Regions from separate parts of the Streptomyces sp. NPDC052299 genome, predicted to be linked through region 3. Evidence: riboswitches for the same ligand, from Rfam matches in the RefSeq annotation. Region 3 holds a riboswitch; each other region holds the start of a gene.

The links. Region 3 has a riboswitch for cyclic di-AMP ahead of AB0L33_RS00070 (M23 family metallopeptidase). Riboswitches for the same ligand answer to the same signal wherever they lie in the genome.
Region 1: it holds a riboswitch for cyclic di-AMP, as region 3 does, so the genes downstream of both, AB0L33_RS30615 (transglycosylase SLT domain-containing protein) here and AB0L33_RS00070 (M23 family metallopeptidase) in region 3, are expected to answer to the same signal.
Region 2: it holds a riboswitch for cyclic di-AMP, as region 3 does, so the genes downstream of both, AB0L33_RS06940 (NlpC/P60 family protein) here and AB0L33_RS00070 (M23 family metallopeptidase) in region 3, are expected to answer to the same signal.
Region 4: it holds a riboswitch for cyclic di-AMP, as region 3 does, so the genes downstream of both, AB0L33_RS23775 (M23 family metallopeptidase) here and AB0L33_RS00070 (M23 family metallopeptidase) in region 3, are expected to answer to the same signal.

What each region holds. Positions count from the first base shown of each region.
Region 1 is NZ_JBFAUP010000024.1:6,589-14,373, forward strand. It holds gene AB0L33_RS30605 (SpoIIE family protein phosphatase) at 1-2,000, opposite strand, end outside; gene AB0L33_RS30610 (antitoxin) at 2,117-2,305, opposite strand; gene AB0L33_RS30615 (transglycosylase SLT domain-containing protein) at 2,474-3,340, opposite strand; cyclic di-AMP (ydaO/yuaA leader) riboswitch at 3,344-3,528, opposite strand; gene AB0L33_RS30620 (2,3-dihydro-2,3-dihydroxybenzoate dehydrogenase) at 3,953-4,792, shown strand; gene AB0L33_RS30625 ((2,3-dihydroxybenzoyl)adenylate synthase) at 4,845-6,503, shown strand; gene AB0L33_RS30630 (isochorismatase family protein) at 6,536-7,168, shown strand; gene AB0L33_RS30635 (phospholipase D-like domain-containing protein) at 7,194-7,785, opposite strand, start outside.
Region 2 is NZ_JBFAUP010000003.1:303,128-310,912, forward strand. It holds gene AB0L33_RS06930 (M23 family metallopeptidase) at 197-1,594, shown strand; gene pcrA (DNA helicase PcrA) at 1,653-4,091, opposite strand; cyclic di-AMP (ydaO/yuaA leader) riboswitch at 4,253-4,404, shown strand; gene AB0L33_RS06940 (NlpC/P60 family protein) at 4,403-5,563, shown strand; gene AB0L33_RS06945 (hypothetical protein) at 5,618-5,971, opposite strand; gene AB0L33_RS06950 (NlpC/P60 family protein) at 6,282-7,328, shown strand; gene AB0L33_RS06955 (GNAT family N-acetyltransferase) at 7,371-7,785, shown strand, end outside.
Region 3 is NZ_JBFAUP010000001.1:21,444-29,228, reverse strand. It holds gene AB0L33_RS00100 (FG-GAP-like repeat-containing protein) at 1-2,061, shown strand, start outside; tRNA gene AB0L33_RS00095 (tRNA-Lys) at 2,158-2,231, shown strand; gene AB0L33_RS00090 (SHOCT domain-containing protein) at 2,291-2,698, opposite strand; gene AB0L33_RS00085 (hypothetical protein) at 2,812-3,117, opposite strand; tRNA gene AB0L33_RS00080 (tRNA-Met) at 3,391-3,464, shown strand; gene AB0L33_RS00075 (PP2C family protein-serine/threonine phosphatase) at 3,709-4,794, shown strand; cyclic di-AMP (ydaO/yuaA leader) riboswitch at 5,004-5,156, shown strand; gene AB0L33_RS00070 (M23 family metallopeptidase) at 5,168-6,307, shown strand; gene AB0L33_RS00065 (aldo/keto reductase) at 6,489-7,433, shown strand; gene AB0L33_RS00060 (PrsW family intramembrane metalloprotease) at 7,437-7,785, opposite strand, start outside.
Region 4 is NZ_JBFAUP010000014.1:127,898-135,682, forward strand. It holds gene AB0L33_RS23760 (GNAT family N-acetyltransferase) at 1-862, opposite strand, end outside; gene AB0L33_RS23765 (HPr family phosphocarrier protein) at 1,036-1,317, shown strand; gene AB0L33_RS23770 (GntR family transcriptional regulator) at 1,488-2,192, opposite strand; gene AB0L33_RS23775 (M23 family metallopeptidase) at 2,413-3,252, opposite strand; cyclic di-AMP (ydaO/yuaA leader) riboswitch at 3,265-3,432, opposite strand; gene AB0L33_RS23780 (pitrilysin family protein) at 3,688-5,070, opposite strand; gene AB0L33_RS23785 (pitrilysin family protein) at 5,097-6,461, opposite strand; gene AB0L33_RS23790 (DNA topoisomerase IV subunit A) at 6,773-7,785, shown strand, end outside.

The DNA of each region.
Region 1 (7,785 bases), on a different contig from region 3:
AGCTGGCCCATGGTCGCGGCGGCGGCCACGCCGTGACCCTGCACGTCCCCGATGACGAGGGCGAGGCGGCCCCGGGTCTCGATCACGTCGTACCAGTCGCCGCCGACGTCCATGCCCTGGGTGCCGGCGAGGTAGCGGCCCTGGGTGTCGATGCCGCGGACGGCGGGCAGCCGGTGCGGCAGCAGGGCGTCCTGGAGGCCGCGGGCGAGGGCGGCCTCGGTGTCGTAGCGCTGGGCCCGCTCGAGGGCCTGGGCGATGAGGCCGGCCAGGGCGGTCAGAACCGTACGCTCCTCCGGGCTGAAGCCGCGCGGCTGGTCGAAGCCGAGGATGCAGGAACCGACCAGCCGTCCGGAGGCGATGAGCGGGAGGAAGGCGCGGGCGCCGACGTCGGCGTCCATGGGGATGCCCGGATAGGCGGCGGCGAGGCGCTGCATCGACTCGAAGAAGATCGGGCGCCCGGTGGTGAGCGTTTCCACGCCGGGGATGCGGGCGTCCAGGCCGACCGCGTCGAACCGGTCGAGGAAGCCCTGCGGGAAGCCGGTCTCCCACTCCAGGTAGAGGTGGCCCTCCTTGAGCAGGTAGATCGCCAGTTGCCGGCCGCCGAAGGCGGGGAGCAGTTCCTCGGTGACCACGCGGGAGACCTGCCGGGCGGTGACGGCCTCGGTGAGCGCGATGGCGAGGGCGACCGGCCGGTAGAGGGCGGCCGACCGGTCGGCCGGTGAGCCGAGCCCCAGTCCGGGAGAGACGACCGAGTCCGGGGTGTAGGCGGGCGTGTCGGTGGGCGTGAGGACGGCGGTCAGGCCGTCGTGCCCGGGATACAGGGAGATGGAGAGCCAGGGGGGCGGGTCGCGGCGGGCGCGGAAGTGGACCGGGGCGTCGGAGATCATCGCGGCCCGGTAGTGGTCTTCGTACGCCGGGTTCGCGAACCAGGGCACCGCCTCCCAGAGCACCTGGCCGACCAGGGCGGCACGGGGCCGGCCGAGCATCTCCTCTGCGAGCGGGTTGACGTAGGTGATCCGGGCGAAGCGGTCCAGCGAGATGATGCCGCGCGGCAGCCGGTCGGCGGCCTCGGCGACGACCGGGCCGATGCCCAGGTCCACCAGGAAGCCGGTCAGGTGCCCGCCGGGCCCCTCCTCGTCCTGCCGGCGCCCGGACACCTCCAGCAGGTGGGAGCGCCCGTCCGGGCCGCGCAGCCGCATCCGGCGTACGACGGGACCGGCGGACCCCGCCGCCTGCCGGGCCAGCGCCCAGAGGCCGTGGACGTCCTCCGGGGCGAGCCGGGCGGCCAGGGCCTCGATGGTGCCGGGGAAGCGGCCGTCTCCGGTGCCGAGGATCGAGGCGAGCTCGTCGTCCGCGTCCACGGCGCCGGTGGCGAGGTTCCAGTCGAAGCGGCCGATGCGCACGGGCGGCGAGGTCCTGGCGGGCAGCTGTACGGGAAGCGGCTCGCCCTCCCACTCGGGCCGGGTGCCGGCGTCCGCGAGGCCGGCCAGTTCGGCGGCGAGGTCGCGGGCGATGCGCCGGAGCCGTTCCCGGTCGGCACCGGGCGCCGGCTCGTCGTCCGTCACACCGCACAGGACGACGAGGACGCCGACCGGTTCGCGGCGGCGCAGCACCGGCACGTACAGGGAGCGGAAGGGGAACGGGAGTCCGGCCATCAGCTGCGGGAAGCGCCGCATGGCGTCCTCCGCGTCGGCGAGATACACCGGGCTGCCGGTGCGGAACGCCTCCGCGATCGGGAACGGCCGGTTCACGTGCATCCGCCACCAGGGGCGGAACAGGGGGCCGGGGAGTCCGGCGAGGACGGCGAGCCGGAGCAGCCCGGGGGTGCGCGAAGGGAGGTAGATCCCGCCGGCCCGGCCGCCGACCGCCTCGGTGGCGTTCACGACGGACTGGGCGAGCACCAGGGACAGGTCGTCCGGCGCCCGGCCGTTCTCCGCTCCTCCGGGCGGGCCGTCGTTCGGGCCCGACGGCACCCGCCCGGCCGCGCCGTGCCAGGTCACACAGCCAGCATGCTCCCGGGCGGCCGGTGCGGCACGTCGGAGCGGCCCCGGACGTGCGGGAGCGGTGGCCACCACGATCGTGGTGGCCACCGCTCCCTCGCGGTCCGTGCGAGCGCCTACCGGCCCTCGTCGGGCGGGCGGCGGTCGCCGAGCTGGTCGTTCATCTTCTGCTGAGCCGAGTCGACCTGGCCGCCGTACTTGCCGCCGGTCTTCTTGTCGACGTAGTCGCCCCCCTTCTCGACTCCCTGGCGGGCCTGGTCCGGATGCCCCTTGATCATGTCCTTGATCTTGTCGAGCATGCCCATGACTGACCTCCTAGAGACGCTGACCGTTCCAGCATCCCCGCCCCGCCGGGCCCCCGCATTCCGGGACGGACGGTCCTGGCGCCGCGCAAGCGGAAGGGGTGGGAAGAAGCGCTTCCGCTTCTTCCCACCCCTGCTCACGGCCCCGCCCCGAGCGCGGGGCCGGTCCGGTCAGTACGCGCCGAAGACGTTGTCCATCGAGCCGTACGTGGCGGCGGCGTAGTTGCACGCGGCCGTGATGTTGGCGACCGGGTCGTAGATGTCCATCGACGTGCCGGGCACGTGGTAGGCGTCGAAGGTGGGCTGGATCACCTGGAGCAGACCCTTGGAGGGCGTGCCGTTGACGGCGTTGATGTCCCAGTTGTTGATCGCCATCGGGTTGCCCGAGGACTCCCGCATGATGTTGCGGTAGATGCCGTCGTAGCTGCCGGGGATGCCCTGCTGCGCCATGATCGCCAGGGATTCCTTGATCCAGCCGTCGAGGTCGTCGGTGTACGTGACGGCCGCCTGGGTCTCGGCGGGCTTCTCGGCGGCGACCGGGACGACGGTGCGCTCGGAGCGGTCCGCGCGGTCGGCGCTCTCGGCCCGGGGGGCGGTGTCGCCGTTCTTCTGGGCGGTCTCCGCCTTGAAGGTGCTCTTCTCGGCGGCCTTCGGGGCGGCGGCCTCGGACTTGGCGCCGATGGTGAGCTTCAGGCCCGGGTGAATGAGGTCGGGGTTGCTCCCGACGGCACCGCGGTTGTCCTTGTACAGCCGCTCCCAGCCGCCGCTGAGGGAATGCCCCTGAGCGATCTTGTAAAGCGAATCGCCGGACACCACGGAATAGGTGGTGGGCGCGGCCTTGCGCACGGCAATTTCCTTGCCGGCGACGGAAGTCGGGGCCGAAGCCTTTTCGGCGACGACGGTCTTGGCGGGGGCGGCGGAGGCCGATCCGGCCGCGATCAGGGGGAGCGCGAGAACGGCTCCGCCCGCGCTGACGGCGATGAAACCGCGGGTCAGGGACGCGGACTTGGCACGACGGTGCTTACCCGGGATGGGCATGGCGTATTTCCTCTCCGTCGCCTGCGAGGTGAGCTGTCGGGTTCGGACTGGAGATGTCCGGTCGCGCATGGCGACTTCACCCCTAGCCGCTCCGGATTCCGGACCGGCGGCAAACCTGGGTCCCCCGCTCCTGCCGTACGTGAGTGGTCGGGTTCCCGGACGGCGGCAGGATTCGGCGTTCCATCCGGATTGGTGAAGGGACCGTAAGCGAGAAACGACGAGCGGAACAAGCCCGGAATTGCTGATCACAATTGTTTTGCAAGATCCATCAAAGGAAATGCTCATGATCGCCCGCGCCGGAGGAAGTCAAATTTCTTGGCACGACTGGGAACCGGGAGATCGGATTGCGCGTCAGAAACGGCCGACGTGACGCTGCCCACTGAGACCGAAATGAAGATGTTCGTCCGTTTTAGGCGCATCTGACAGCATCAAACCTGCCCAGATCGCCCTCAATTGACCTTTTACTCATAAAGGTGCAAATAGGACACGAGCCGGCCCGCGACCGGGCGGGATCACGGGTTCCGACCCCCTCGCCCCCGTGATCACCCTATGGTTAGGCTTACCTAAGTGTCGCTGTCCCCGTTCGCACCGTCATAGGGAGACCCCTGAACCATGGCGCCGCATTCCGCCTCCTCTTCCCGTCGTCCCGTCGACCCCGCCGAAAAGGAGCTCACCGGCCGGCTGGCCCTCGTGACGGGAGCCGGACGCGGCATCGGCGAGGCGGTCGTGCGGGCCCTCGTCGCGCGCGGCTGCCGGGTCCTGGCGACCGACGCCGCCCCGGAGGGCGTCGACGCCCTCGCCCGGGAGCACGACGGGAGCGTCGTGGCCCGGCAGCTGGACGTCACGGACGCGGCGGCCGTCGAGGCCCTGGTCGCCGAGGCGGAGGAGGAGTTCGGCCCCCTCGACATCGCGGTCAACGTCGCCGGGATACTGCGCTGTTCACCCGTCATCGAGCTCACCGACGAGGACTGGCGGGCGACGTTCGCCGTCAACACCGACGGGGTGTTCCACGTCTCGCGGTCCGTCGCGCGCCGGATGGCGGACCGGGGCGCCGGCAGCATCGTCACCGTCGCGTCCAACGCCGCCGGCATCCCCCGCACGGCCATGGCGGCGTACGCCGCGTCCAAGGCCGCATCCGTCATGTTCACCAAGTGCCTCGGCCTGGAACTGGCCCCCCGGGGCGTCCGCTGCAACACCGTCTCGCCCGGCTCCACGCTCACCGACATGCAGCGCGGAATGTGGCCGGCCGATGAGGCGGGCGACGACCACGGGCCCGCCGCCCGGCGCGTCATAGCCGGAGACCTGGCGAGCTTCCGCACCGGCATCCCGCTGGGCAGGATCGCCGAACCGTCGGACATCGCCGAGGCGGTCGCCTTCCTCGTGTCCGACCGGGCCCGCCACATCACCCTGCACGACCTGTACGTCGACGGTGGCGCCACCCTGCGCGCCTGACCCGGCCGCCCGGTGCCCCCGAAAACGGCCCTCCCCCTGGAGACCTGAAACGATGACTGCCTCACCGTACGACGACGCCCCGACCTGGCCCGCGGAGTTCGCAGCCCGCTACCGCGCGGCCGGGCACTGGCGCGGCGAGACCTTCACGAGCATGCTGCGCGAACGAGCCGAGTCCCACGGCGACCGGGTCGCGCTGATCGACCCCGCACCGGAGCGCCGCGCCTGGACCTACCGGGAGCTGGACGAGCGCGCGGCCCGGCTGGCGGCCGGCTTCCGGGCGCGCGGGATAGCCAAGGGCGACCGGGTCGTCGTCCAGCTGCCCAACATCGCCGAGTTCGCCGAGGTCGTCTTCGCCCTCTTCCGGATCGGCGCGCTCCCCGTCTACGCGCTGCCCGCCCACCGCGAGACGGAGATCGGCTACTTCTGCTCCTTCGCCGAAGCCGTCGCCTACGTCATCCCGGACCGGCACGCCGGATTCGACCACCGCGCGCTGGCCACGGCCGTACGGGAGCAGGCGCCCACCCTCAGGCACGTGTTCGTCGTCGGCGACCCGGGCGAGCACACCGCCCTGTCCGACGTGCCGTGCGACGCGGCCGGGGAACCGGAGGACGGGCCCGGGCCGCACGACCTGGCCTTCCTCCAGCTCTCCGGCGGCACCACGGGGGTGCCCAAGCTCATCCCCCGTACGCACGACGACTACATCTACTCGCTGCGCGGATCCAACGAGATCTGCGGCGTCGACGCGGACACCCGCTTCCTGGTGGTCCTGCCCGCCGCGCACAACTTCCCGATGAGCTCGCCCGGCTGGCTCGGCACGCTGTACGCGGGCGGTACCGTCGTCCTGTGCCCGGGCCCCGACCCGGCCACCGCGTTCCCGGTCATCGAGCGGGAACGCGTCACCATGACGGGGATGGTGCCGCCGCTCGCCCTGGTGTGGACGGACGCGGCCGCCTCGGCGCGACAGGACCTGTCGAGCCTGGAGCTGATCCTGGTCGGTGGCGCCAAGTACAGCGAGACGGCCGCCCGGCGCCTCGAACCGGCGCTGGGCTGCCGGCTGATGCAGGTCTTCGGCATGGCGGAGGGCCTGGTCAACTACACCCGGCTCGACGACGACCACGAGACCGTGGTCACCACCCAGGGCCGGCCGATCTCCGAGGACGACGAGATCCGCATCGTGGACGACGCCGGACAGGAGGTCCCCGACGGGCAGTTCGGGCATCTGCTCACCCGGGGCCCGTACACGATCCGGGGCTACTGGCGCGCGCCCGAGCACAACAGGACCGCGTTCACCGAGGACGGGTTCTACCGGACGGGCGACATCGTGCGCCGCACCCCGAGCGGCCATCTCGTGGTGGAGGGACGGGCGAAGGACCAGATCAACCGGGGCGGCGAGAAGGTGGCGCCGGAGGAGATCGAGAACATCATCCTCGCCCACCCCTCGGTGCACGACGTGTCGGTGGTCGGTGTGGCCGACCCGTATCTCGGTGAACGCACCCTGGCGTACGTGATCCTGCGCGAGGGCGCCGAACCGCCCGGGGCGCTCGCCGTCAAGCGGCACGTACGCGCACGCGGAATCGCCGCGTACAAGGTGCCCGACCTCGTCGAATTCGTGGACGCATTCCCGCAGACGGGGATCGGCAAGGTCAGCAAGAAGGGCCTGCGCACGGACGCGGCTCCCGCCTCCACGTCAACTCCCCCCGTACAGAGCTGAGTCCGCCGCGCGCGGCACCGAAAGGTTCCCTCATGGCACTTCCCGCCATCGCCCCCTATCCCCTGCCGGGCCCCGGCGAACTCCCGGCGAACCGGGTCGCGTGGACCGTCGATCCGGCACGCGCGGTGCTGCTCGTCCACGATCTCCAGAACCACTTCCTGCGCGCGTACCGCCCCGGCGAGGAGCCGCTGACCGGCATGCTCGCGAACACCGCCCGGGTGACCGGGGCCGCCCGCCGCGCCGGAATCCCGGTGGTGCACTCGGCGCAGCGCGGCGGCCAGAGCGCCGAGGAGCGCGGTCTCCAGCTGGACTTCTGGGGACCGGGGATGGCGGACGACCCGGAGGCCCTTGCGTCGCCGGCCGAGGTGGCGCCCGCGCCGGGTGACACGGTGCTCACCAAGTGGAAGTACAGCGCGTTCGTCCGCACCGGGCTGGAATCCCTCATCCGCGACGACGGCCGCGACCAGCTGGTGATCACCGGTGTCTACGCGCACATCGGTGTGCTGATGAGCGCGGCCGACGCGTGGATGCGCGACATCCAGGCGTTCGTGGTGGCCGACGCGGTCGCGGACTTCTCGCGCGAGGACCACGACATGGCACTGCGCTGGGCGGCCGGCCGCTGCGCGGTCGTGACGACGACGGAGGCGCTGCTGAAGGACCTGTGACGGCCCGCGCCCGGCCCGGCCGGCGTCACTCGGGCTGGTTGACCACGCCCTTACAACCCGGGGTGTTGTCGGCGGTGCCGGGCTGGGCGGCCGCCTTGACCGTGTTGAAGTTCGCCACGTAGGCGTCGTGCACCGAGGCGATGTCGATCTTCAGCAGTGCTTCGTCGTTCTCCCGGAGCGCCGGGCCCGAGTAGTTGTGGCTGCCGGTCCACATGACCCGCTTGACGCTGCCGTCGTACTTGCCGTCGATGAGCAGGTACTTCGAGTGGATGATCCGGTTGCTGGTGGAGGTCTTGCCGTCGTGGTCGTCGTTGTAGCAGACCGGGGTGAAACCGGCGACCGAGTGCAACGTCTCCCAGGTGCCGGGGGTGGCGCCGTCGGCGGAGCTGTCGGCGCTGTCCGTCTCGGTGTACACGAGCTCCACCGAACAGCCGGCCTTCTTCATCGCGACCAGTTTGTCCGCGACGCCCTGACGGGTGAATTTGAACATGCCCACACGAATTTTTGTGTGCTTCGCCGTTCCGTCCGAAGCCGTGTAGTTGCACGTGACGTTGTCGAGCGTGTTCCAGATGGTGTCCGTGCTGTTGCCCGTGCCCGGGTAGTACGGGAAGAAATAC
Region 2 (7,785 bases), on a different contig from region 3:
CCGAACAAACTTCGAACATAGAGCCAAGGCTCTGTGGGGGCCCCGCCGAAAGACGGCCGATTGCCCGTTTCCCGCCCGCCCCGGAGCCGTCGAAGATTGTCGACGGCGGATACCGCCGGGTACAGTCGCCGCCAGTTCTCCCGGGGTCCCCACGCCCCCGGAACCTGGTCCTGCTGCCGAGGCGAGAGAGAAGTTGGTGAACGACCAGCACCCCCACGCCGGGTATGCCGGATACGACGGCTACTCCACAGCCGGCTTCGAGACGGGCAGCTTCGAGACGGACCCGCTCTTCGGCTCACTCCCCGGCACCGGCACCACCTACGACGGCGCCTATGACGCCTCGTACGACACCTCGCAGGGCTACGGCATCCCGTACACCGGCGGCGCGACCGGATACGGCGACGCGTACGCCACCACCCAGTGGGACACGGGCGCCCACCACGGCTACCAGGCCCAGCAGCACCCGCAGTACGACACCGCCGCGACCTGGCTTCCGGCGGACGGCTACGACTCCGGCCAGTGGGACACCACCGCCTGGACCGCCGCCGCGACCGCGTGGCCCTCGGACGACACGGGGACGTACGACACCGGCGTGTACGACGCCACCGCCTGGAACACCGGCGCCACGCCCGGGCACGAAGAGCAAAATGTGCAAAGCCCGGCCGCCTCGAACGAAGCCGAACAGGCCGCCCCCTCGGAGCCGTACGAGAGCTACGAGACCTACGAGTCGTACGAGAACGGCGACTACGACCCGTACGAGCCCCACCGCCGCGCCGCCGACGGCGCCGAGCCGGACGAGGCCGCCGAGCCGCACCCCGATCTCGCCCCCGCCGAGCCCCGCCGGGGCGGACGCAGCCGCAGGCGTTCCCCCGCGAAGCGCTCCGCACTCCTCACCGTCGCCGTTCCCTCCGCCTGCGTGATGAGCGTGGCCGGGATCGCCGCCGCCTCCGTGAGCGGCATGGGCGGGGAGGAGACGAAGAAGGACGCGACCACCACCATGGCCGCCGCCGACCCCGGCACGGTCAAGCCGGTCGCGGCCAACAACAAGCTGGACACCCAGCTCGCCAACCTCAGCGCCGACGCCGAGAACTTCGCGGACCGCGCCAGCCGCACCCAGGAACGCATCGACCTGAAGGAACGGCAGGCCGCCGAGAAGAAGAAGCGCGAGGCGGAGGCCGCCCGCAAGGAGGCCCTGCGCCCCAAGTTCGTGATGCCGGTCAAGCAGCACGGGCTGAGCGCCTACTTCGGGCAGGCGGGCGTCAACTGGATGTCCGTGCACACGGGCATCGACTTCCCCGTCCAGTACGGCACCCCGGTGATGGCGGCGACCGACGGCACGGTCCGTACGCAGTACAACAGCGCCTACGGCAACATGGCCATCGTGACCATGGCCGACGGCACGGAGACCTGGTACTGCCACCTCAGCAGCACCCGTATCCGCTCGGGCCCGGTCAAGGCCGGTGACGTCATCGCGTACTCCGGGAACTCCGGGAACTCGACCGGCCCGCACATGCACTTCGAGGTGCGGCCGGGCGGCGGCGCGGCGATCGACCCGCTGCCGTGGCTGCGCGGTCACGGGATCAACCCGACCTGAGCGGACGGAAACGACGGCGGCGGCCGGGGCCTCGGGGGCTCCGGCCGCCGCCCGTTTCTCAGAGCTTCTGCACCGGGGCGTACCGCAGGAGCAGCTTCTTGGGGCGGTCGTCGCCGAAGTCGACCGTGGCCTTCGCCTGGTCGCCGACGCCCTCGACCGCCGTCACCGTGCCCAGGCCGAACTGGTCGTGCGTGACCCGGTCGCCCGCCACCAGCGTGATCGTCGGCTTGTCCGAGGTCCGCCGGGTCGCGAAGCCGGAGGGGCCGGAGCGGGCACGGGAGGCGGAGAGCGACGAGGTGATCCCCGAGGTGGGGCCCGCCGGGGCGGCCATCGGGCCCTTCCGCTTCCAGTCCAGGTGCTGGTCCGGGATCTCCTCGAGGAACCGCGACGGCGGGTTGTACGAGGGCTGGCCCCAGGCGCTGCGCATGGCGGCCCGGGTCAGATACAGCCGCTCGCGGGCGCGGGTGATGCCGACGTACGCGAGGCGGCGCTCCTCCTCCAGTTCCTTGACCTGGCCGAGTGCCCGCATGTGCGGGAAGACGCCGTCCTCCATGCCGGTCAGGAAGACCACCGGGAATTCGAGGCCCTTGGCGGTGTGCAGGGTCATCAGAGTGATGACGCCGGAGCCGTCGGTGTCCTCGTCGGGGATCTGGTCGGAGTCGGCGACGAGCGCGACCTGCTCCAGGAACTCCGCGAGCGTGCCCGCGCCCTCCTCCTCGCCCCGGTCCTGCTCGAATTCGAGGGCGACGGCGGCGAGCTCCTGGAGGTTTTCGATGCGGGTCTCGTCCTGCGGGTCGGTGGACGCCTGGAGCTCGGCGAGATAGCCCGTACGCTCCAGGACCGCTTCCAGCACCACGGCGGGTCCGGCGCCGGACTCCACCACCGTGCGCAGCTCCTCCATCAGCGTGTTGAACCGCTTCACGGCGTTGGCGGAGCGGGCGGCCATGCCGTACGCCTCGTCCACGCGGCGCAGCGCCTGCGGGAAGGTGATCTTCTCGCGCAGCGCGAGCGCGTCGATCATGGCCTCGGCGCGCTCGCCGATGCCGCGCTTGGGCACGTTGAGGATGCGGCGGAGCGGGACGTTGTCCTCGGGGTTGGCGAGGACCCGCAGGTAGGCCAGGACGTCCCGGACCTCCTTGCGCTCGTAGAAGCGCACGCCGCCGACGACCTTGTAGGGCAGGCCGACGCGGATGAAGATCTCCTCGAAGACACGGGACTGCGCGTTCGTCCGGTAGAAGACGGCGACGTCGCCGGCCTTCGCGTCGCCCGCGTCGGTGAGGCGGTCGATCTCCTCGGCGACGAACTGCGCCTCGTCGTGCTCGGTGTCCGCGACGTAGCCCGTGATGCGGGCGCCGGTGCCGGCGTTGGTCCAGAGGTTCTTCGGGCGGCGGCTCTCGTTGCGCTCGATGACCGCGTTGGCGGCGGACAGGATCGTCTGGGTGGAGCGGTAGTTCTGCTCCAGCAGGATCGTCGTCGCGTCCGGGTAGTCCTCCTCGAACTGGAGGATGTTGCGGATGGTCGCGCCCCGGAAGGCGTAGATCGACTGGTCCGCGTCACCCACGACGCACAGCTCGGCGGGGGCGTTCTCCGGACCGGCCGGGCCGACCAGCTCGCGCACCAGCGTGTACTGGGCGTGGTTGGTGTCCTGGTACTCGTCGACGAGCACGTGCCGGAAGCGGCGGCGGTAGTGCTCGGCGACGTCCGGGAACGCCTGGAGCAGGTGGACCGTCGTCATGATGATGTCGTCGAAGTCCAGCGCGTTGGCCTCGCGCAGCCGCGCCTGGTACATCGCGTACGCCTGGGCGAGGGTCTTCTCGAAGCCGTCGGCGGCCTGCCCGGCGAAGGTCTCCTCGTCGATGAGCTCGTTCTTGAGGTTGGAGACCTTGGCGGTGAAGGACTTCGGCGGGTAGCGCTTCGGGTCCAGCTCCAGGTCGCGGCAGACCAGGGCCATGAGCCGCTTGGAGTCGGCCGCGTCGTAGATCGAGAACGAGGACGTGAAGCCGAGCTTCTTGGACTCGCGGCGCAGGATGCGGACGCAGGCGCTGTGGAAGGTCATGACCCACATCGCGTTGGCCCGGGGCCCGACCAGCTGCTCGACGCGCTCCTTCATCTCGCCGGCGGCCTTGTTGGTGAAGGTGATCGCCAGGATCTGGCCGGGGTGGACGCCCCGCTCGGCCAGCAGGTGGGCGATGCGGTGGGTGAGCACCCGGGTCTTGCCGGAGCCGGCGCCTGCGACGATGAGCAGGGGCGACCCGGCGTGCACGACGGCGGCGCGCTGCTCGGTGTTCAGCCCGTCGAGCAGCGCCTCGGGGTCGATGACGGGGCGGTGCGCCCCGTCGCGGTAGTACGCGTCCCGAGGCGGCGGGGGCCCGTCGAACACGCCCGCGAACAGGTCCTCCGGCACCGCTTCGGGTGCGGGGTCCTCGGGGGGCGGCGGGGGCGCGTCCTCCTCCTGCTGGAGGCCGGCCAGGAAACTGTCGTCAAAGAGGCTGCTCATCGCTGTCCGAGTCTAAAGCTCTCTACTGACACCCGGCCCCGCTCCGAAAAGGTCACGGAAATGTATCGGGCATATCGCACACCAACCTTCACAGCGGCCCCATGAGTTGGCTAGCGTGCACCTCCGGACGGCCCGTACCCCCAGAGGCGACCTACGCCGAGCGGGCCGCCGCGCCGAATCCGGGCCCGCCCGGAACCGGGGACCCACACGCAGCACCGGGGTGAATCGGTCCTTCCCCCACGGGACCGTAGGGCAGCCTTCCGTTCCGCCCGAACCCGACAGCTAACCCGGTAGGCGGTCCACGGAAGGAGATGCCGGCCTTGGCGTCGCATCGCAAACCGCGCACCCGGGTGCGCTCCACCGTCCCCGCCGTCGGGCTGACCTCGGCCGCGCTGGCCTCGGTGACCCTGCTGTCCTCGCAGAGCGCGACGGCCGCGCCCACGCCGAAGCCGAGCATCGAGGAAGTCCAGAAGAAGGTGGACGACCTCTACCGGCAGGCCGGCAACGCGACCCAGAAGTACAACCAGGCCAAGGAAGCCACGGACAAGCAGAAGTCCAGGGTCGACCTGCTCCTGGACAACGTGGCCAAGCGCACCGAGAAGCTGAACGACGCCCGCAGGACGCTCGGCAACTTCGCCGCCGCCCAGTACCGCAACGGCGGCCTCGCGCCGACCGCGACCTTCTTCCTGGCCGACGACCCGCAGTCGTTCTTCGACCAGACGCACCTCATGGACCGGATGGCCGAGCGCCAGCAGCAGGCGGTCACGGACTTCCGTAAGCAGCAGGCGAAGGCGTCCGAGCAGCGGGCCGAAGCCGTGGAGAGCCTGGAGACGCTGACCAAGTCGCAGGCCGCGCTGCGCACCAGCAAGCAGAACGTCCAGACGAAGCTGACCGAGGCCCGGACGCTGCTGTCGAAGCTGACCGCCGAGGAGAAGGCGCGTCTGGCGGAGCTGGAGCGCAAGAAGGAGGCGGAGGCCAAGCGGAAGGCCGAGGAGCTGGCGGAGAAGCAGGCCGCCGCCCGGAAGGAAGCCGAGCGGAAGGCCGAGGAGTCGGCCGGCAGCGGTACGGAGACGGGCTCGGGCTCGGACACCGGCTCGGACACCGGCACCGGGACCAGCGCCTCCACGAAGGCGGACAAGGTCCTCGCGTTCGCCCGCGCCCAGATAGGCAAGCCGTACGTCTGGGGGGCGACCGGCCCCTCCTCGTACGACTGCTCGGGGCTGACGCAGGCGGCCTGGAAGGCGGCGGGCGTCGATATCCCGCGCACCACCTGGGACCAGGTGAACGTCGGGACGCGGATCGCCACGGCTGATCTGCAACCCGGTGACCTGGTGTTCTTCTACGACGACATCAGCCACGTCGGGATCTACAAGGGTGACGGGATGATGATCCACGCGCCGAAGCCCGGGGCCAATGTGCGCGAGGAGTCGATCTACTACATGCCGATCTACGGGAGCGTGCGCCCGGCCTGACCGGGAAAAAAAGAGGGCCGGTCCGCGCGGACCGGCCCTCTCGCGTGCCGCCGCTCAGGTCCAGAGCGTGGCGATGAAGATGTTCGCCAGGGTCAGCGCGCCGACCGCCGCGAAGAACCCCTTCTCGACCTTCTCCTCGTCCCGCTTGACGTAGACGAGCCCCAGGATCACGACCAGGAACAGCAGCTTGATGCCGATCTTGACGTTGTTCACGGGGTGGTCGTCGGCCTGGTCCAGGCCGACCAGGGCGACGCCGGTGACGAGCATGGTCAGCGCACCGTGCAGCATGCCGGGGACGAACCGGGCAGTGCCGGCCTTCATCGCCTTCATCTGACCGAGGAAGCCGCCGAGCAGGGCGGCGATGCCGATGATGTGCAGGGCGACGACGAAATCGATGAGTACGCGCATGGTTCCGCACCCTAGAGCCCTCGCCCCGGACCGCTCCGGGCAGGGTGGGGGCCTACGGGCCGCTTGAATGATGAATGCACTTTTTGCCTGATTCTGTGGCCCTTTTTCCGGTCACTCACGCTTAACGAGCGGTCATCCGGCGACAATGCCACGCCAAGAGCGGGCAATAGCAGTCATAACGACACCTTCCCGTGACCTCGGATTAGCGTCCCTTCCCGGTGGCCGTGGACCAGGAACCGTCCTCGCCGGCCACCGGAGAATCCCGCCGGTAGACCCCGCCGGGCCGTCGCACGGAAGGACGCCCGCCCCCGTGGCAGCGCATCGCAAACCCAGGCAGCGCCTCACCACCGCCTCCGCGGCCCGCACCGCGGCGACGCTCGCCGTCGCCGGAGCCGCGACGGCCGCCGTGCTGCCGGGAGCCGCGCACGCGGACCCCGCGCCCACCGCACGGCAGGTCAAGGCCCAGGTGGACCGGCTGTACCGGGAGGCGGAGGTCGCCACCGAGAAGTACAACGGCGCGAAGGCCGAGGCGACCGCCGCCGCGAAGTCGGTCGACGCCCTGCGCGACGAGGCCGCCCGCAGGACCGCCCGCCTCAACAGCGCCCGCGACGTGCTCGGCGCGTACGCCGCCGCGCAGTACCGGTCCGCCGGGATCGACCCCTCGGTGCAGCTGGCGCTCTCCTCCGACCCGGACCAGTACCTGCGCCGCGCCACCTACGCGGAGCGGGCCGGTGAGCGCCGGGCCGCCGAGGTGCGCTCGGTGCGCCGCCAGGTCGCGGAGATCGCCCAGGTGCGCGCCGAGGCGACCGGGAAGCTCGACGAGCTGACCTCCCGGCAGGCCGCCCTGAAGGAGCACCGCGCGACCGTCCGCGCCAAGCTGGCCGAGGCCCGCCGCCTGCTCGCCCGCCTCACCCCGGCCGAGCGCGCCTCCTACAACGCCTCCGAGGACGGACGCGGGGCCGGTCACGCCGACCGCGGCGCCCCGCGCGCCGCCGTCGCCGCGCCCGACTCGCGCGCCGCCCAGGCGGTCGCCTTCGCGTACGGCGCCCTGGGCAAGCCGTACGTGTGGGGCGCGACCGGGCCCGACTCCTTCGACTGTTCCGGGCTCACCCAGGCCGCCTGGCGCGCCGCCGGGGTCTCCCTGCCCCGGACCACGTACACCCAGATCAACGCCGGGCAGCGGGTGCCACGCTCCCAACTGGCCCCCGGTGACCTGGTGTTCTTCTATTCGGGCGTCAGCCACGTCGGCCTGTACATCGGGAACGGCCGGATGATCCACGCGCCGCGCCCCGGGGCCCCGGTCCGGATCGCGCCCATCGACGAAATGCCCTTCGCGGGGGCGACCCGGGTGGCATAGGCTCCGGGCCTTCGCACCCAACCGCCCGAAGGACACCCGAACATGCCGATGGACGCCGACGTCCAGACCCATGCCCGCACGCTCACCCTGCGCTCCCCGGACCACGTCCGGGTCGGGCCCTTCGTGATCCGCTACAACCCGGGCTGGTCGCTCAAGTACGCCAACTACGCGATCCCGGACCAGGACGCGGAACCGACCCCCGGCGAACTCGACGCGCTCATAGCGGCGTTCCGCGAGCTGGACCGGATGCCCCGCCTGGAGTTCCTGCCGGGCTGGGCGCCCGCCGTCGAACCGGCGCTGCTCGCCGCCGGGTTCACCGTCGAGAACCGGGCCCCGGTCCTGGCCTGCGCCCCCGGCGACCTGGTGGACCCGAAGCCGGTCGCGGACCTGGTCGTGGCGGAGCCCGCCACCGACGCGGAGTTCGCCGCCGCCGCGCTCGTCCAGCACCTGGGCTACG
Region 3 (7,785 bases):
GCCGTACCGGCGAGTGCCGCCGACCCCGCCCCGGCCACCGTGGCGACGACCGGGGTGTACGGCCTCGACTTCGCGGGCGGGCGGCTGGTGACGGCGGAGCGGAGCGCCTCCGGCGACCGCATGGTGTACGACCGCCGGGTGTCCGCCGACGCCACGGCCGTGGGGGCGCGCGAGAGCCTTGCCTTCGCCGGGACGTACGCCAACGGCGCGCACCTCAGGACGGTGCCGTGCGACAACGGCGAGTGCGTCGAGCTGGTCGCCTCGGGCCACGGCGACGTCGGCTCGGTGTCCGTCGACGGCGACACCGCCGGGACCGAGACGGTGAAGTTCTGGGCTCCCGGGAACTCGTACCACGGCGGTGACGTCAAGTACCCCCTGGGTACGGCCGAGGTCGTGGACCTGACCGGGCGCGCCTACGTCGTCAACGGTGGCTCGCCCGCCAAGCAGCGGGCGGGAATGTACCCGAGCTACACCTCGACCGCGGACCCCATCGTCCGCACCCCGAGCGCCGCCTCCGTCTGGGGCACCACGCTCTGGGCGGCGACCACCACCGGGACGCTCTCCGGGACCGACCTGAAGACGAAGAAGGTCGTCCTGACGGTGGCCACCGGCGCTCCCTGCGTGATCAAGGAAGTGCGCACGGTCGGCCGCTGGGTCTACTGGAACTGCGGGACGAGCGGTGCGGCCGGCGTGTACGACCGTACGGCGAAGAAGTCGTTCACCGTGCCGTCCGGGCCCGCCCTCGTCGGCGACGGCTACCTCGTCCGGCACGACCGGACGGCGGGCAAGCTGCTGCTCACCGACTTCCACACGGGCAAGGCGGCCGCTCCGCGCGCGATTGCGGACCTCCCGGCCGGGAAGACCGCCGACCAGCGGCGGCTGACCTGGGCGGTGGACAAGTTCGGTGGCGACATCGTGTATCTCGACGCCGCGCAGACCGTACACATCGTGCCCAGCGGGGTGCCCGCGCAGCCTCTCGCGAGGATCGCGTCCGACCTGGGTTCGGACTACCTGGACGTCAAGGGCGTGGACGGGCTGGAGAGCTGGAACAGCACCATGCAGTTCAACAAGCCCGTCTCCTGGACGTACACCGTCAAGGACTGGACGGGCCGTACGGTGCGGACCCTCAAGGGTGCTGACGGGACCGAGGCGGACGTCACCTGGGACGGCAGGACGGACGCGGGCGCGTACGCGGGCAACGGCAAGCACACCTGGACGCTGAAGGCGACGGCCGAGGACGGCTTGGGGACGTACTCCACCAGCGGAAGCGTGTCCGTGTCCGGCGGCCGGCAGGGCTTCCACGACCAGGGCCGGGACAGCAGCGGCGACCTCGTCACGCTCAACTCCTACGGGGACCTGACCATGCAGTTCGGCCAGACCTCGGGTGTCTTCAGCGGTAAGAAGTCCGGGACCGGCTGGCCGGCCGGCACCGTCGCCGTGCCCTTCGCGGACACCAGCGGCGACCGCTGCTCCGAGCTGCTGGTCCGGATGCCCGGCGGGGAACTGCGCCGGTACGACGGCAGCTGCGGCACCTCCGGCTACCGGCCGACCAGCAAGCACACCGTGATCGGCGGCGGCTGGCAGCAGTACGACGTGCTGACGTCGCCCGGCGACCTGAACGGCGACGGCCTGGCCGACCTCGTCGCCCGTCAGAAGTCCACCGGCGACATCTACTTCTACGCGGGCACGGCGGCCGGGAAGTTCCTCCCGAAGACCCGGATCAACACCGACTGGCGGACGTACGCCCAGATCACCGGCGTCGGCGACATCACCGGCGACGGTATCCCCGACCTGCTCGGCCACGACCGCAACGGCGGCCTGTGGCGCTACAACGGCCTGGGCAACGGCCGCTTCGCCCCGCGCGTCAAGGTGTTCACCGACTGGGGCCGCTCGTACAACACCATGGTCGGCGTCGGCGACCTGAACGGCGACGGCCGGAACGACATGGTCGTACGCGACTCGGCGGGCAAGCTGTTCCGCAACAACGGCAACGGCAAGGGCTCCTTCGGAGCGCGTACGCAGATCGCCACCGGCTGGCAGACGTACAAGGGAATCTTCTGAGCCCCTGAGCCCGCCCCGCTCCGATGACGGGGCCGCGCGGCCGATACCCGATCGGCTGCGCGGCCGGGGCGGGCTATGCTCGGGGGTGATGTGCGAGGGCCGTTAGCTCAATTGGTCAGAGCAGCGGACTTTTAATCCGTTGGTTGTGGGTTCGAGTCCCACACGGCCTACCTCGTGGCCCCGGGTCAGCGCCTGCGCGACCCGGGGCCCTGTCGTGTGCCGGGGCGTGTCAGACCAGGAGCTTCGACTTCGCCCGCTGGTACTCGTCCTCGGTGATCGCGCCCTTGTCCTTGAGGTCGGCGAGCTTCGACAGGTCGTCGACGTGACCGCCGCTCCTGTGGCCGCCGCCCTCCGTACCCGCCGCGTCCCTGATGTACGCCTTGAAGGCCGCGTCGCGCTCCTTCGCCTCCTGGACGTCGCGCTTGCCCATGGACTTGCCGCGGGCGATCACGTAGATCAGCACGCCCAGGTAGGGCAGCACCAGCGCCAGGATCAGCCAGCCGGCCTTGGCCCAGCCGCCCAGGTCATCGCTGCGGAAGATGTCCATGATGACCCGGAAGAGGAGGAAGAGCCACATGATCCAGAGGAAGAACCAGAGCATCGTCCAGAACAGGTTGAGCAGGGGATAGTCGTCCATCGTCCACTCCCGGAGCCGTCGAAATGGCTGAGTCTGAAATCAGTCATATCGCCATATGGGTCCGTGCGCCCGTTGGAGCGGCGGCCAGGAGGGTGCGCTGTGAGGTGCGGGGACTACTTCTCCGGCTCGGAGGCGGCGGCCGGAGCGCTGTCGGCGGTGACGGCGGCGGCCGTCTTCCTGCTGTGGGCCATGATGCCGATGAAACCGGCGAGGAACCCGCTGATCAGGCCCGATATCGCGTGGTTGGCCGCGTTGGCCGCCGCGCTGCCGGGAAGCCCGATCGCCAGGTAGTTCACCACCGCGCTCATCACCGCGCCCATCACGCCGCCGATGAGTCCGCCCGTGGCGGCGGCGCGTACGGGTGACGTCGAGGCGGCCGAGGGGGCGGGGGTGTGATCGGAGGCGAGCGGTGCGGCCATGGTCGAAAGCCCTCCAGACAGGCTGCGATCAGAGACCGGGAGCGGCTCTCCGCGCGCGCCGGCATGCGCGGTCGGGGGCCTGCTCACACGGGCAGCCCACCGAGCCGGGGGGTGCAGCAGATACCTTGCGACAGAACACATGTTCTTCGCAACACCTTCTCGAATTCGGCACTTTGACGTTTTGATCAAGGGCGGCCGCGGTCCGGGCGGGCGGTGCGCGCGGGGCGGGTGGTCATGAGAGCGCCGGGCATGCCGTAGAGTTGGGTTCACCGACGCGGGGTGGAGCAGCTCGGTAGCTCGCTGGGCTCATAACCCAGAGGTCGCAGGTTCAAATCCTGTCCCCGCTACTGAAGGATCAGGCCCGGCACGCAAGCAGCGTGCCGGGCCTGATGCGTTGTCGGCGCCCGCGTTTCGCCCCATCGGAGGCCGAGGATTCGCCGGGTGGCCGGGCGGGCGCGAGGCTGGGGGAGGTGCGCGGTACCGGCCGCGGCCGCACCGGGCAGGAGACCGCAGGTGGGGAAGTGGGCGCGACGGTGGCGAGGGCGCGGCGGCACGGGGAGCCGTCGCTTCGTCCGGGTGCTGCCCGCCGCGATGATCGTCGGGGGAGCGCTCTTCGACTACTTCACCCCGCCCGCGTTCACGGCCGTTCCGATGTTCGCGGCCGCGCCGCTGATCGCCGCGCCGTTCTTCGGCCTCGGCGCCACCCTCCGGATCGGGCTCGCCGGGGTCGTCGCGATCGCCGCGATGCGGCTCTACACCGGGGACCTGCCGGGCACGGTCCCGCTGATCGAGATGCTCACCGTGCTCACGGTCGGCTGTCAGGCCGCGGTGATCAACCAGGTCGTACGGCGCGGGAACGAGCAGCTGGCGTCCGCCCGGATCATCGCCGAGACGGCCATGCGCGCCGTGGTCCCCGAACCGCCCGACCGGATCGCCGGGCTCCAGGTGGCCGCGCGGTACGAGGCGGCGCAGGCGGACGAGTTCGTCGGGGGCGACCTCTTCGCGGCCGCCGACACTCCGTACGGCGTACGGCTCGTGCTGGGGGACGTGCGCGGGAAGGGGCTGGAGGCGGTCGGCGCGGTGGCGGTGGTGATCGGGGCGTTCCGGGAGGCGGCGGAGCAGGAGGAGTCGCTGGAGGGCGTGGCGCGGCGGCTGGAGCACGCGCTGGCGCGTGAGTCGGCGCGGCGGAGCAACCTGGACGCGTTCGAGGGGTTCGTGACCGCCGTGTTCGCGGAGGTCACGCCGGGCGCGGAGCGCGTACGGCTGGTGAACCGCGGCCACCCGGACCCGTTGCTGCTGTATGGGGACGGGGCGGTGGAGGCGCTGACGCCCTCGGAGCCCGCGCTGCCGCTGGGCATGGACCTGGGAGTGGGGCCGGACCGCACGGACGAGTGGGACCTGCCGGCCGGCGGGACGCTGTTGTTCTACACGGACGGCCTGTCGGAGGCCCGGGACGCCGACGGGGTCTTCTACGACCCGGCGGAGCGGCTGCGCGGGCGGCTCTTCCCGGGCCCGGAGGAGCTCCTGTCCGCGCTGACCGACGACGTACGGCTGCACACGGGGGGCGAGTCGACCGACGACATGGCCCTGCTCGCGGTGGCGCGGCCGGCGAAGGGGCAGCCCGACCTGCGCAGGACGGTGAAGATCGTCAAGCGGGACGGCACGCTGCGTGACTGAGGGGCGCCGCTCCGCATAACATTTGACGCAACGTCAGAAAACGCTTAGTGGCTGAACGCCGATCAACTCGCCCGATTCCCCCCGGTTGTGTCCCGTAAGTCCAGGCCGAGTACGTGAACGATCAGTGGGAACAGCTTGGAATCGGACCCGTCTGTCTATTAACGTTCGATAACGCAGCGCGGTTGTCCCAGCCGTCGTCAGGACGGCGCCGCGCGCGTGCGCCGAATCCCGCAAGGGAACCGGGGAACCACCTACATGGGGTGAATCGGGCGTCTTCGTCTTCACAAGAGGCGGAGGACCCGTAGGAGACCTTCCTGCTCCGAACCCGTCAGCTAACCCGGTAGGCGAGAAGGAAGGAAAGGAGTGCGCCCGCGTGGCGTCCAACAAGCCTGCCCCCGAATCACCTTCCCGGTTCGTGCCCGAGTGCGGCGCCGACTACGCCTCCGGCCCCGGCACCGCGTACGTCCCGGCGCAGGGAAGCGACTACGCGATCGATCGGGGCAACGGCTTCCGTGCCGACGACGCCGACTCCGAGCGGACCTGGGAGGAATGGAACCCCACCGAGGAGTCCGTCCGTCCCGTCCGCGGCAAGCACCGTGTCGCCAAGCAGCGCAGTGGTCTGGCCCGTAGCTCCACCGTCCTCGGCGTCGGTGTCATCGCGGCCGTCGGCGCGGGCGGCATGGCCACCGCGCAGAGCAAACCGCCGGTCTCCATCTCTCTTCCCGATTCCATCGCGGACAATCTCCCCGACGCCAAGTCCCTTCCCGGCGTGGGTGCGTTGTTCTCCGGCGAGACCAAGGCCGAAACCCCCGTCGCCGCCACGGCCGCCGCCCCGCTGACCACCGCCGGCATCACCACCGCCGAGGCCGAGCAGGGCACCACAGACGCCGGTGAGGCGCTGCGTGCCCGCATCCTCCAGCAGGCCGAGCAGCAGCAGGACGCCGCCGACGCCGAGGCGAAGGCCGCCGAGGAGAAGGCCGCTGCCGAGAAGGCGGCCGCCGAGGCGAAGAAGCAGCAGGACGAGGCCGAGGCCAAGGCCGCCGCCGAGAAGAAGAAGGCGGAGGAGGAGGCGAAGAGGAAGGCCGAGGCCCTGCGCCTGGCCAAGCTCGCCGCCAGCTACGCCATCCCCACCTCCTCGTACACGATCACCTCGACGTTCGGCGAGGCCGGCTCGATGTGGTCCTCCGGCTACCACACGGGCCTCGACTTCGCGGCCCCGACCGGTACCCCGATCAAGGCCATCCACACCGGCACCATCAAGTCGGCCGGCTGGTCCGGCGCCTACGGCTACCGCACGGTGCTGGAGCTGGAGGACGGCACCGAGCTGTGGTTCTGCCACCAGTCCTCGATCGGCGTCACGGTCGGCCAGAAGGTCACCACCGGCGACACCATCGGCCGCGTCGGCGCGACCGGCAACGTGACCGGCCCGCACCTCCACCTGGAGGTCCACACCCCGGACGGCACCGGCATCGACCCGATGGCCTGGCTGCGCGCCCGCGGTCTGACGGTCTGAGCCTCCGCAGGACTTCCCGCGGTCCCGGGGCGGCCTTCGCCGTACCCGGTCCGCGGCCTTCCGAACCCCGGCAGCCCTGACGCACACCCCCCGACGTCAGGGCTGCCGGTCTGCGTGGCCGCCGCCCGCCGGATGTATGCGGCACGGAATAGCGGGCGGGCCGGAAGCCGTTGTTCCCCCCATGACTTCACTGCGCAAGCTCGGCTCGTCGAGCCTCCAGGTCTTCCCGCTCTGCCTCGGCGGCAACGTCTTCGGCTGGACCGCGGACGAGGACCAGTCCTTCGCCGTCCTCGACGCGTACGCGGCGGCCGGCGGCAACTTCGTCGACACCGCGGACGCCTACTCGCACTGGGTGCCCGGCAACGAGGGCGGCGAGTCGGAGACGGTCATCGGCAAGTGGCTCGCGTCGCGCGGCAACCGGTCCGACGTCGTGGTGGCCACCAAGGTCGGTGCGCTCCCCGGCTACAAGGGCCTTTCGGCGCCCACGATCAAGTCGGCCGCCGAGGAGTCGCTGCGCCGGCTGGGCACGGACCACATCGACCTGTACTACACGCACTTCGACGACGAGACCGTCCCGGTCGAGGAGATCATCACCGCCCTCGACGAGCTGGTGAAGGAGGGCAAGGTCCGCGAGATCGCCGCCTCCAACATCAGCGCCGAGCGGCTGCGCGCCTCCCTCGCGTTCTCCGAACGTGAGGGCCTGGCCCGCTACGTGGCGCTCCAGCCGCACTACAACCTCGTCTCCCGGGACACCTACGAGGGCGAGCTCCAGGACACCGCCGCCGAAGCCGGGCTCGCGGCCGTCCCGTACTACGCGCTGGCCTCGGGCTTCCTCACCGGCAAGTACCGCCCGGGCACGACCGTGGACAGCGCCCGCGCCGGGAGCGCGGCCGGTCACCTGGAGTCGGAGCGCGGACAGCGGGTGCTCGCCGCGCTCGACGCGGTGGCGCGGGACCGGGGCGCCGAGATCGCGACGGTGGCCCTGGCCTGGCTCGCGTCCCGCCCGACGGTCGCCGCGCCGATCGCCTCCGCCCGCACGGTCGGCCAGCTCCCCGCCCTGCTGGCGGTGGCCGGACTCCAGCTGACGGACGAGGAGCTGGCGACGCTGACGGCCGCGTCGGCGTAGGGATCAAACCGAAGGCCCGCCGTACGGCGATGGCCCGCCGCCGTACGGATTCGGGCCGGCGCCGTACGGGGACGGGCTGCCGCCGTACGGATTCGGGCTGCCGTACGGGGCCGGGCTGCGGTAGGCGTACGGCGCGGGCCCGCCCAGGTGCGGCGGGTGGGGCGGCCAGGCGGCCGTGTAGCCGGGTGGCCGGCGGTGGGTGGCGCGGGCCGCGTACGCGAGGGCGGGGCCCGCGATCTCACGGCGCTGCCACAGGTGGTGCAGCAACTCCAGCTCGCGTGCGGCGAAGTCCGGATCGGCCCTGCCCAGTCCGGCCTGCCGGCGCAGGGAGGCGAGGGACGTCGCGAACGCC
Region 4 (7,785 bases), on a different contig from region 3:
GGTCGGCGGGCACGGCGACCACCGCGAGGTCGACCGGCCGGCCGATCTCCCCCAGGGAGCGGTGCGCGGGGACCCCGTCGATGGTGTCCTGGTCCGCGGGGAACGCGCTGTTCACCGCGTGGACGCGGCCGGTGAAGCCCGCGCCGAGCAGGTTGCGCAGGACCGTGCGGCCGACGCCGCCGGGGGTGCGGCCGACGCCGATGACGGCGACGGAGCCGGGGGCGAGCAGCCGCTGTACGGACTTGGCTTCGGCGCGCTGTTCGCGGGCGCGCTGGACGGCGAGGGATTCCGCGGTCGGTTCGAGGTCCAGGGTGAGGTGGACGGAGCCGTCCTCGAAGCTGCGCTGCTGGGTGTAGCCGGCGTCCCGGAACACCTTGATCATCTTGGTGTTGGCGGGCAGCACTTCGGCAGCGAAGCGCCGGATGCCCCGCTCGCGGGCGACGGCCGCGATGTGTTCGAGCAGGGTCGAGGCCACGCCCCGGCCCTGGTGGGCGTCCTGGACGAGGAAGGCGACCTCGGCCTCGTCGGCGGGGGCGGAGGCGGGGCGGCCGGTCGCGTCGATCCGGTCGTAGCGGACGGTGGCGATGAACTCGCCGCCCACCGTGACGGCCAGCCCCACCCTGTCGACGTAGTCGTGATGGGTGAAGCGGTGGACGTCCTTGGCGGAGAGCCGGGGGTAGGGCGCGAAGAAGCGGTAGTACTTCGACTCGTCGGAAACCTGCTCGTAGAAGCTGACCAGCCGCTCGGCGTCGTCCGTGGTGATCGGCCTGATGCGCGCGGTGCCGCCGTCGCGGAGCACCACGTCCGCCTCCCAGTGATCGGGGTAGGCGTGATGCGGACTCTGCTCCGGAGAGGGCTGCATGAGGAAAGCCTACGGCTGTCGCACCGGTCGCGGGGGTGCCGGGGCCGGGGCAGTCTGAGGTCTCCGGAAGACCGTGGGCGCGGCGCCCGGGAGGGCCCGCGGGTCTGCCCGGAGCATCGCGCACCACATGAGACACTGGTCTAGACAACCGTTGATTCGTGAAGGGCAGAACCATGGCTGAGCGCCGCGTAAACGTCGGTTGGGCCGAGGGCCTGCACGCCCGCCCCGCTTCCATCTTCGTCCGTGCCGCTACGGCCTCCGGCGTTCCCGTCACCATCGCCAAGGCGGACGGCAACCCGGTCAACGCGGCCTCCATGCTCGCGGTGCTCGGCCTCGGCGCCCAGGGCGGCGAGGAGATCGTGCTCGCGTCCGACGCGGACAACGCCGAGGCCGCCCTGGACCGTCTGGCGAAGCTGGTCGCCGAGGGCCTCGAGGAGCTTCCGGAGACCGTCTGAGCCCGAGTGGCCGGCACCGCCGGCATTCCTACGGGAAAGCCGCGGCCCCCTGCATGGGGCGCCGCGGCTTTTGCGTGCACGGACCCGGACCATGACGACCGGACCGAATAGGCAGGCGACGCCTTTTCCTGTTTTTGCACGCGCCTTTCTCTATTTGTACGCGGCCTTTGTTAATTCCGGCCGCTCGCGGTGTTTACGGGACGTTGCGAAGCCCTCACACGGCCGGCCCGGGGCACGGTGGCGGGGCGGGCGGCGCGGCGGAGCCGGTGCGCGGCGCCGTGGCGTTCGGCGAGCTGCGCGGCCAGGGCCCTGGCCCGCTCCGCGTCCCCGCGCGCCACGGCGTCCACGAGGGCGCCGTGCTCGGCCCAGGCGTCGGCCGGGCGGGCCGGCTGCTCGACCGCGTACATCCAGGCGATCTTGTGGCGGAGCTGGGTGAGCAGGGCGATGAGGCCGGGGCTGCCCGATGCCTGGGCCAGCGTCTCGTGGAACCAGCCGGCCAAGGAGCGCAGGTCCTCGCCCTCGCCCCGGCGGGCCCGCTCCTGCCCGAGCCTGACCAGGCCGCGCAACACCTTGAGGTGGGCCTCCGTCCGGCGCTGGGCCGCGCGGGCCGCGCTCAGCGGCTCCAGCAGCATGCGGACCTCCAGGAGGTCGGCGGCCTCCTGCTCCGAGGGCTCGGCGACGCAGGCTCCGGCGTGTCTCCGGGTGACGACGAAGCCCTCCGACTCCAGGGTGCGCAGCGCTTCCCGTACCGGGACGCGGGAGACCCCGTAGCGCCGTGCGAGTACCTCCTCGGTGAGCCGGCTGCCGCGTTCGAAGACACCGGAGACGATGTCGTCACGGATTGCCGTGCATACCGAATGCGCCGGAACACGCATGTCCGAACCTCCGCCTCAATCCCCGCGAACAGCGGCCGATCGACACCTCTGGCGTGACTCTATTGCAATGCGCTCGCATTTCCGATGCCGAGCGTTAATTCATGAATATCTTTTGGTCACGACCGAGCGGCGGAAGGCGCACGAGAGGCACGTGCACGGGTGCGGGAACGGCGAAGACCCCGGCGGGGTGCCGGGGTCTTCGGTGGGGGGCTGCGAACGGTCAGACGCTGACGCCGTGGGCGCGCAGATACGCGACCGGGTCCATGTCCGAGCCGTAGGAGGGCGTGGTGCGGGCCTCGAAGTGGAGGTGCGGTCCGGTGGAGTTGCCGGTCGAGCCGGAGAGTCCGATCTGCTGGCCGGCCGCGACGCTCTGGCCGACGGATACGCCGATCGAGGAGAGGTGGCCGTACTGGGTGTACGTGCCGTCCGTCATCCGGAGCACGATGTTGTTGCCGTACGCTCCGCCCCAGCCGGCCTCCACGACCGTGCCGGCGCCGACAGCGACGACGGAGCTGCCGGACGCGGCGTGGAAGTCGATGCCGGAGTGACTGCCGGACGACCAGAGCGAGCCGCTGGACTTGTAGCCCGTGGTCACGTACGAGCCGGCGACGGGCAGCTGGTAGGAGGAGCCCAGCGCGGTGCGGGTGGTGGAGCGGCCGGCACGGGCGGAAGCCTCGCGGGCGGCCCTGGCCTTCGCCTTGGCCGCTTCCTTGGCCTTGGCGGCCTTCTCGGCGGCCCTCTTCTTCGCGGCCTCGGCCTTCTTCTTGGCCACCGCCTTCGCCTTGGCCTCAGCCTTCTTCTCGGCGGCCTCGGCCTGGTGCTGCTGCGCGGCGGCCTGGGCGTCGATCCGGTCGGCGAGGGTGTTCTCGATGGCGAGGAGCTGGGAGAGGCCGGTCTCGGTGGCGGCGGGGGCCGTCCCGGAGTCGGCGGCGAGGGCCGGGGAGGCCAGGGAGCCGATGACACCGCCTGCGGCGAGCGTCGCGACGCCGACGGCCTTGGCGCCGGCGCGGGTCAGGCGGCTCGGGGCACGGTGCTTCCCGGTGGCACGGGTGAACGCCATGGGGTGGCGGGTCCTTTCCTTCCTTCTCGCCTACCGGGTTAGCTGACGGGTTCGGAGCAGGAAGGTCTCCTACGGACGCCTCACTCCGGACGGAGTGCGGGCATCCGATTCACCCCAGGGACTGCGTGGGTCCCCGGCTCCCCAGGCTCGCGCCTGACGGGGACTCGGCGATGGCTGCCCGGTACGTCACGGATGCGCGTACGAGTGGCGGACAGCGGACCCGACGCTAAGCGGACGGACTTCACGCCACCAAACGGACATGGGGTTTTGTAGCGCATCCCACAGGGCGAGCCGACCACTTAGCGGACAAAAGGGACAGAAGAGGAGAAGGGGAGAAGGGGAGAAGGGGAGAAGGGGACCAGGTGGTGAGGAGGGTCCGGCGCGACCGCGGCGCGGGACCCTCCCCCTTACCCGTGGGGCGGGTTGAGCGGCGGATCAGCCGGTGACGACCGACACCTCACCGATGCCGAGCGCCCTGACCGGCTCCTCGATGCGCGAGGCGTCCCCGACCAGGACCGTGACCAGCCGGTCCACCGGGAAGGCGCTGACCACGGCCGCGGTCGCCTCCACGGTGCCGGTCTCGGCGAGGCGGGCGTACAGCGTCGCCTGGTAGTCGTCCGGGAGGTGCTGTTCCACCTGGTCGGCGAGCGTGCTCGCCACGGAGGCCGCCGTCTCGAACTTCAGCGGTGCGACGCCCACGAGGTTCTGCACGGCCGTCTCGCGCTCGGCGTCGGTCAGGCCCTCGGCGGCCAGCGTCCGCAGGACCTTCCACAGGTCGTCCAGCGCCGGCCCGGTGGACTCGGTGTCCACGGAACCGCTGATGGCGAGCATCGCGGCGCCCGTCGCACCCGAGACGGAGTCGGCGGCACCGGAGCGGAGCACCTGGGCGAAGGCCCGTACGCCGTAGGTGTAGCCCTTCTCCTCGCGCAGCACCCGGTCGAGCCGGGAGGTCAGCGTGCCGCCGAGGCAGTAGGTGCCGAGGACCTGGGCGGGCCACACGCTGTCGTGGCGGTCGGCGCCGATGCGGCCGATCAGCAGCTGCGTCTGCACCGCGCCGGGGCGGTCCACAATGATCACCCGGCCGGTGTCGTCGGCCGTGATCGGCGGCACGGGACGGGGCTCGGCGGCGTTCCCGGACCAGTCGCCGAGGGTGTCGGCGAGCAGCGCGTCCAGGTCGATGCCGGTGAGGTCGCCGACGACCACGGCGGTCGCCGTGGACGGCCGGATGTGCGCGTCGTAGAAGGCGCGCACGGCCGCGGCGTCGATCCGCCCGATGGTCTCCTCGGTGCCCAGGCGCGGGCGGGACATGCGGGCCGTGGCCGGGAACAGCTCCTTGGAGAGCTGCTTGGCCGCACGGCGGGCCGGGTTGGCCTGCTCGTGCGGAATCTCGTCCAGCCGGTTCCGCACCAGGCGCTCGATCTCGCTTTCGGCGAAGGCCGGCGCCCGCAGCGCCTCGGCGACCAGGCCGAGCGCCTTGGCCAGACGCGAGGCCGGGACCTCCAGCGAGACCCGGACGCCGGGGTGGTCGGCGTGGGCGTCGAGGGTGGCACCGCACCGCTCCAGCTCGGCGGCGAACTCCTCGGCGCTCTGCTTGTCGGTGCCCTCGGACAGGGCGCGCGACATGATCGTGGCCACGCCGTCCAGACCCTCGGGCTCGGCGTCCAGGGGGGCGGCGAGGAAGATCTCGACGGCGACGACCTGCTGGCCGGGGCGGTGGCAGCGCAGGACGGTGAGGCCGTTGGGCAGGGAGCCCCGCTCGGGCGCGGGGAAGGCCCACGGCCGGGCCACGCCGGGAGCGGGCTGGGGGTGGAACTGCATCGGAACTTCAGTCGCGGCAGCGTCGGTCACTGGTCCGCCCCTTCGTGCGCGTCGGTGTCGGTGTCGGCCTCTTCGGCGGCCTCGGCGGGCTCGACCGGTTCGTAGACGAGAACCGCCCGGTTGTCGGGCCGCAGCTGCGCCTGGGCGGCCGCCTTGACCTCCTCGGCCGTGACGTCGAGGACCCGGTGCACGGCGGACAGCGCCAGCTGGGGGTCGCCGAACAGCACGGCGTACCGGCACAGTTCGTCGGCGCGGCCCGCGACCGTACCGAGGCGGTCCAGCCATTCGCGCTCCAACTGGGCTTGGGCGCGCTCCATCTCCTCGGCCGTGGGGCCTTCCTCGGCGAACCGGGCAAGCTCCTCGTCGACGGCGGCCTCGATCTCCGCCACCTCCACGCCGCCGGACGTCTTGACGTCCAGCCAGCCCAGGGAGGGCGCGCCGGCGAGCCGGAGCAGGCCGAACCCGGCGGCCACGGCCGTACGGTCGCGCCGGACCAGGCGGTTGTGCAGCCGGGACGACTCGCCGCCGCCGAGCACGGTCAGGGCGAGGTCCGCGGCGTCGCACTCGCGGGTGCCGTCGTGGGGCAGCCGGTACGCGGCCATCAGGGCGCGCGCCGGCACCTCCTCGCGTACCTCCTCACGCAGCTGGCCGCCCATGATCGTGGGCAGCGAGCCGTCGCGCGGCGGCTGCTTGCCGTCGTGGGAGGGGATGGAGCCGAAGTACTTCTCGATCCAGGCGAGGGTCTGCTCGGGATCGATGTCGCCGACGACCGACAGCACCGCGTTGTTCGGCGCGTAGTACGTACGGAAGAAGGCGCGGGCGTCCTCCAGGGTCGCCGCGTCGAGGTCGGCCATGGAGCCGATCGGGGTGTGGTGGTACGGATGGCCCTCGGGGTAGGCCAGGGCGGTCAGCCGCTCGAACGCGGTGCCGTACGGGACGTTGTCGTAGCGCTGGCGGCGCTCGTTCTTGACGACGTCGCGCTGGTTCTCCATGGACTCCTCGTCGAGCGCGGAGAGCAGCGAGCCCATCCGGTCGGCCTCGAGCCACAGGGCCAGCTCCAGCTGGTGCGTGGGCATGGTCTCGAAGTAGTTGGTCCGCTCGAAACTGGTGGTGCCGTTCAGCGAGCCGCCGGCGCCCTGCACCAGCTCGAAGTGTCCGTTCCCCTTGACCTGGCCCGAGCCCTGGAACATCAGGTGCTCGAAGAGGTGGGCCAGGCCCGTACGGCCCTTGACTTCGTGGCGTGAGCCGACGTCGTACCAGAGGCACACCGCCGCGACCGGGGTCAGATGGTCCTCGGAGAGCACCACGCGCAGGCCGTTGGCCAGACGGTGCTCGGTCGCTGTCAAGCCGCCGGAACCGGCCTGGGCTGTGGCCGTGTGACCCATGGGCATGTACGTCCCTTCGATCGCGCTACTGGATGTCCATATGAAGAAGCCGCTGCGGGAGGCTGCTTCGAAAGGTTGCTTCAAGACACCCGCCACTGTATGCAAGCGAACCGGCACCTGCCGAAGTTCCCGTGCGGCGAAGCTGCGAGCGAAATTCCCCGGAAGGTGGTCCTCCGCCGCCTCGGGACGGCCGGCGCGGGCCCTTTGGGACGGGTCGAGGTCGGGGTTGTCAGTGCGGCGGTCCACAATGGACCGCGTCAGAACCTGAGGGAACCTGAGGTTGCCCGCTCGAAATCCGTGAAGGAGTCGCAGCAGCGATGGCCCGCCGCAGCACGAAGACCCCGCCGCCGGTCGACTTCGAGGAGAAGATCCTCGACATCGACGTCGTCGACGAAATGCAGGGCTCCTTCCTCGAGTACGCGTACTCGGTGATCTACTCACGCGCCCTCCCGGACGCCCGTGACGGCATGAAGCCGGTGCATCGCCGCATCGTGTACCAGATGAACGAGATGGGCCTGCGCCCGGACCGCGGCTTCGTGAAGTGCGCCCGGGTCGTCGGCGAGGTCATGGGCAAGCTGCACCCGCACGGCGACGCGTCGATCTACGACGCGCTGGTGCGCATGGCCCAGCCGTTCTCCATGCGCCTCCCCCTCGTCGACGGGCACGGGAACTTCGGCTCCCTGGGCAACGACGACCCGCCGGCCGCCATGCGGTACACCGAGTGCCGGATGGCCGACGCGACCTCGCTGATGACGGAGTCGATCGACGAGGAGACGGTCGCCTTCCAGTCGAACTACGACGGCCAGGAGCAGGAGCCGGTCGTCCTCCCGGCGGCCTACCCCAACCTCCTGGTCAACGGCACGACCGGGATCGCGGTCGGCATGGCGACCAACATGCCGCCGCACAACCTGGGCGAGGTCATCGCCGCGGCCCGGCATCTGATCAAGCATCCGGGCGCGGACCTGGAGACCCTGATGCGGTACGTCCCCGGTCCCGACCTGCCGACGGGCGGGCGGATCGTGGGCCTCGGCGGCATCAAGGACGCCTACGCCAACGGCCGCGGCACGTTCAAGATCCGTGCCACGGCCGCCGTGGAGAACGTCACGCCGCGCCGCAAGGGCCTCGTCGTCACCGAACTGCCCTTCACCGTCGGCCCCGAGAAGGTCATCTCCAAGATCAAGGACTTGGTCTCGGCGAAGAAGCTGCAGGGCATCGCGGACGTCAAGGATCTCACGGACCGCTCGCACGGCCTGCGTCTGGTCATCGAGATCAAGAACGGCTTCGTGCCGGAGGCGGTGCTGGAGCAGCTCTACAAGCTGACGCCGATGGA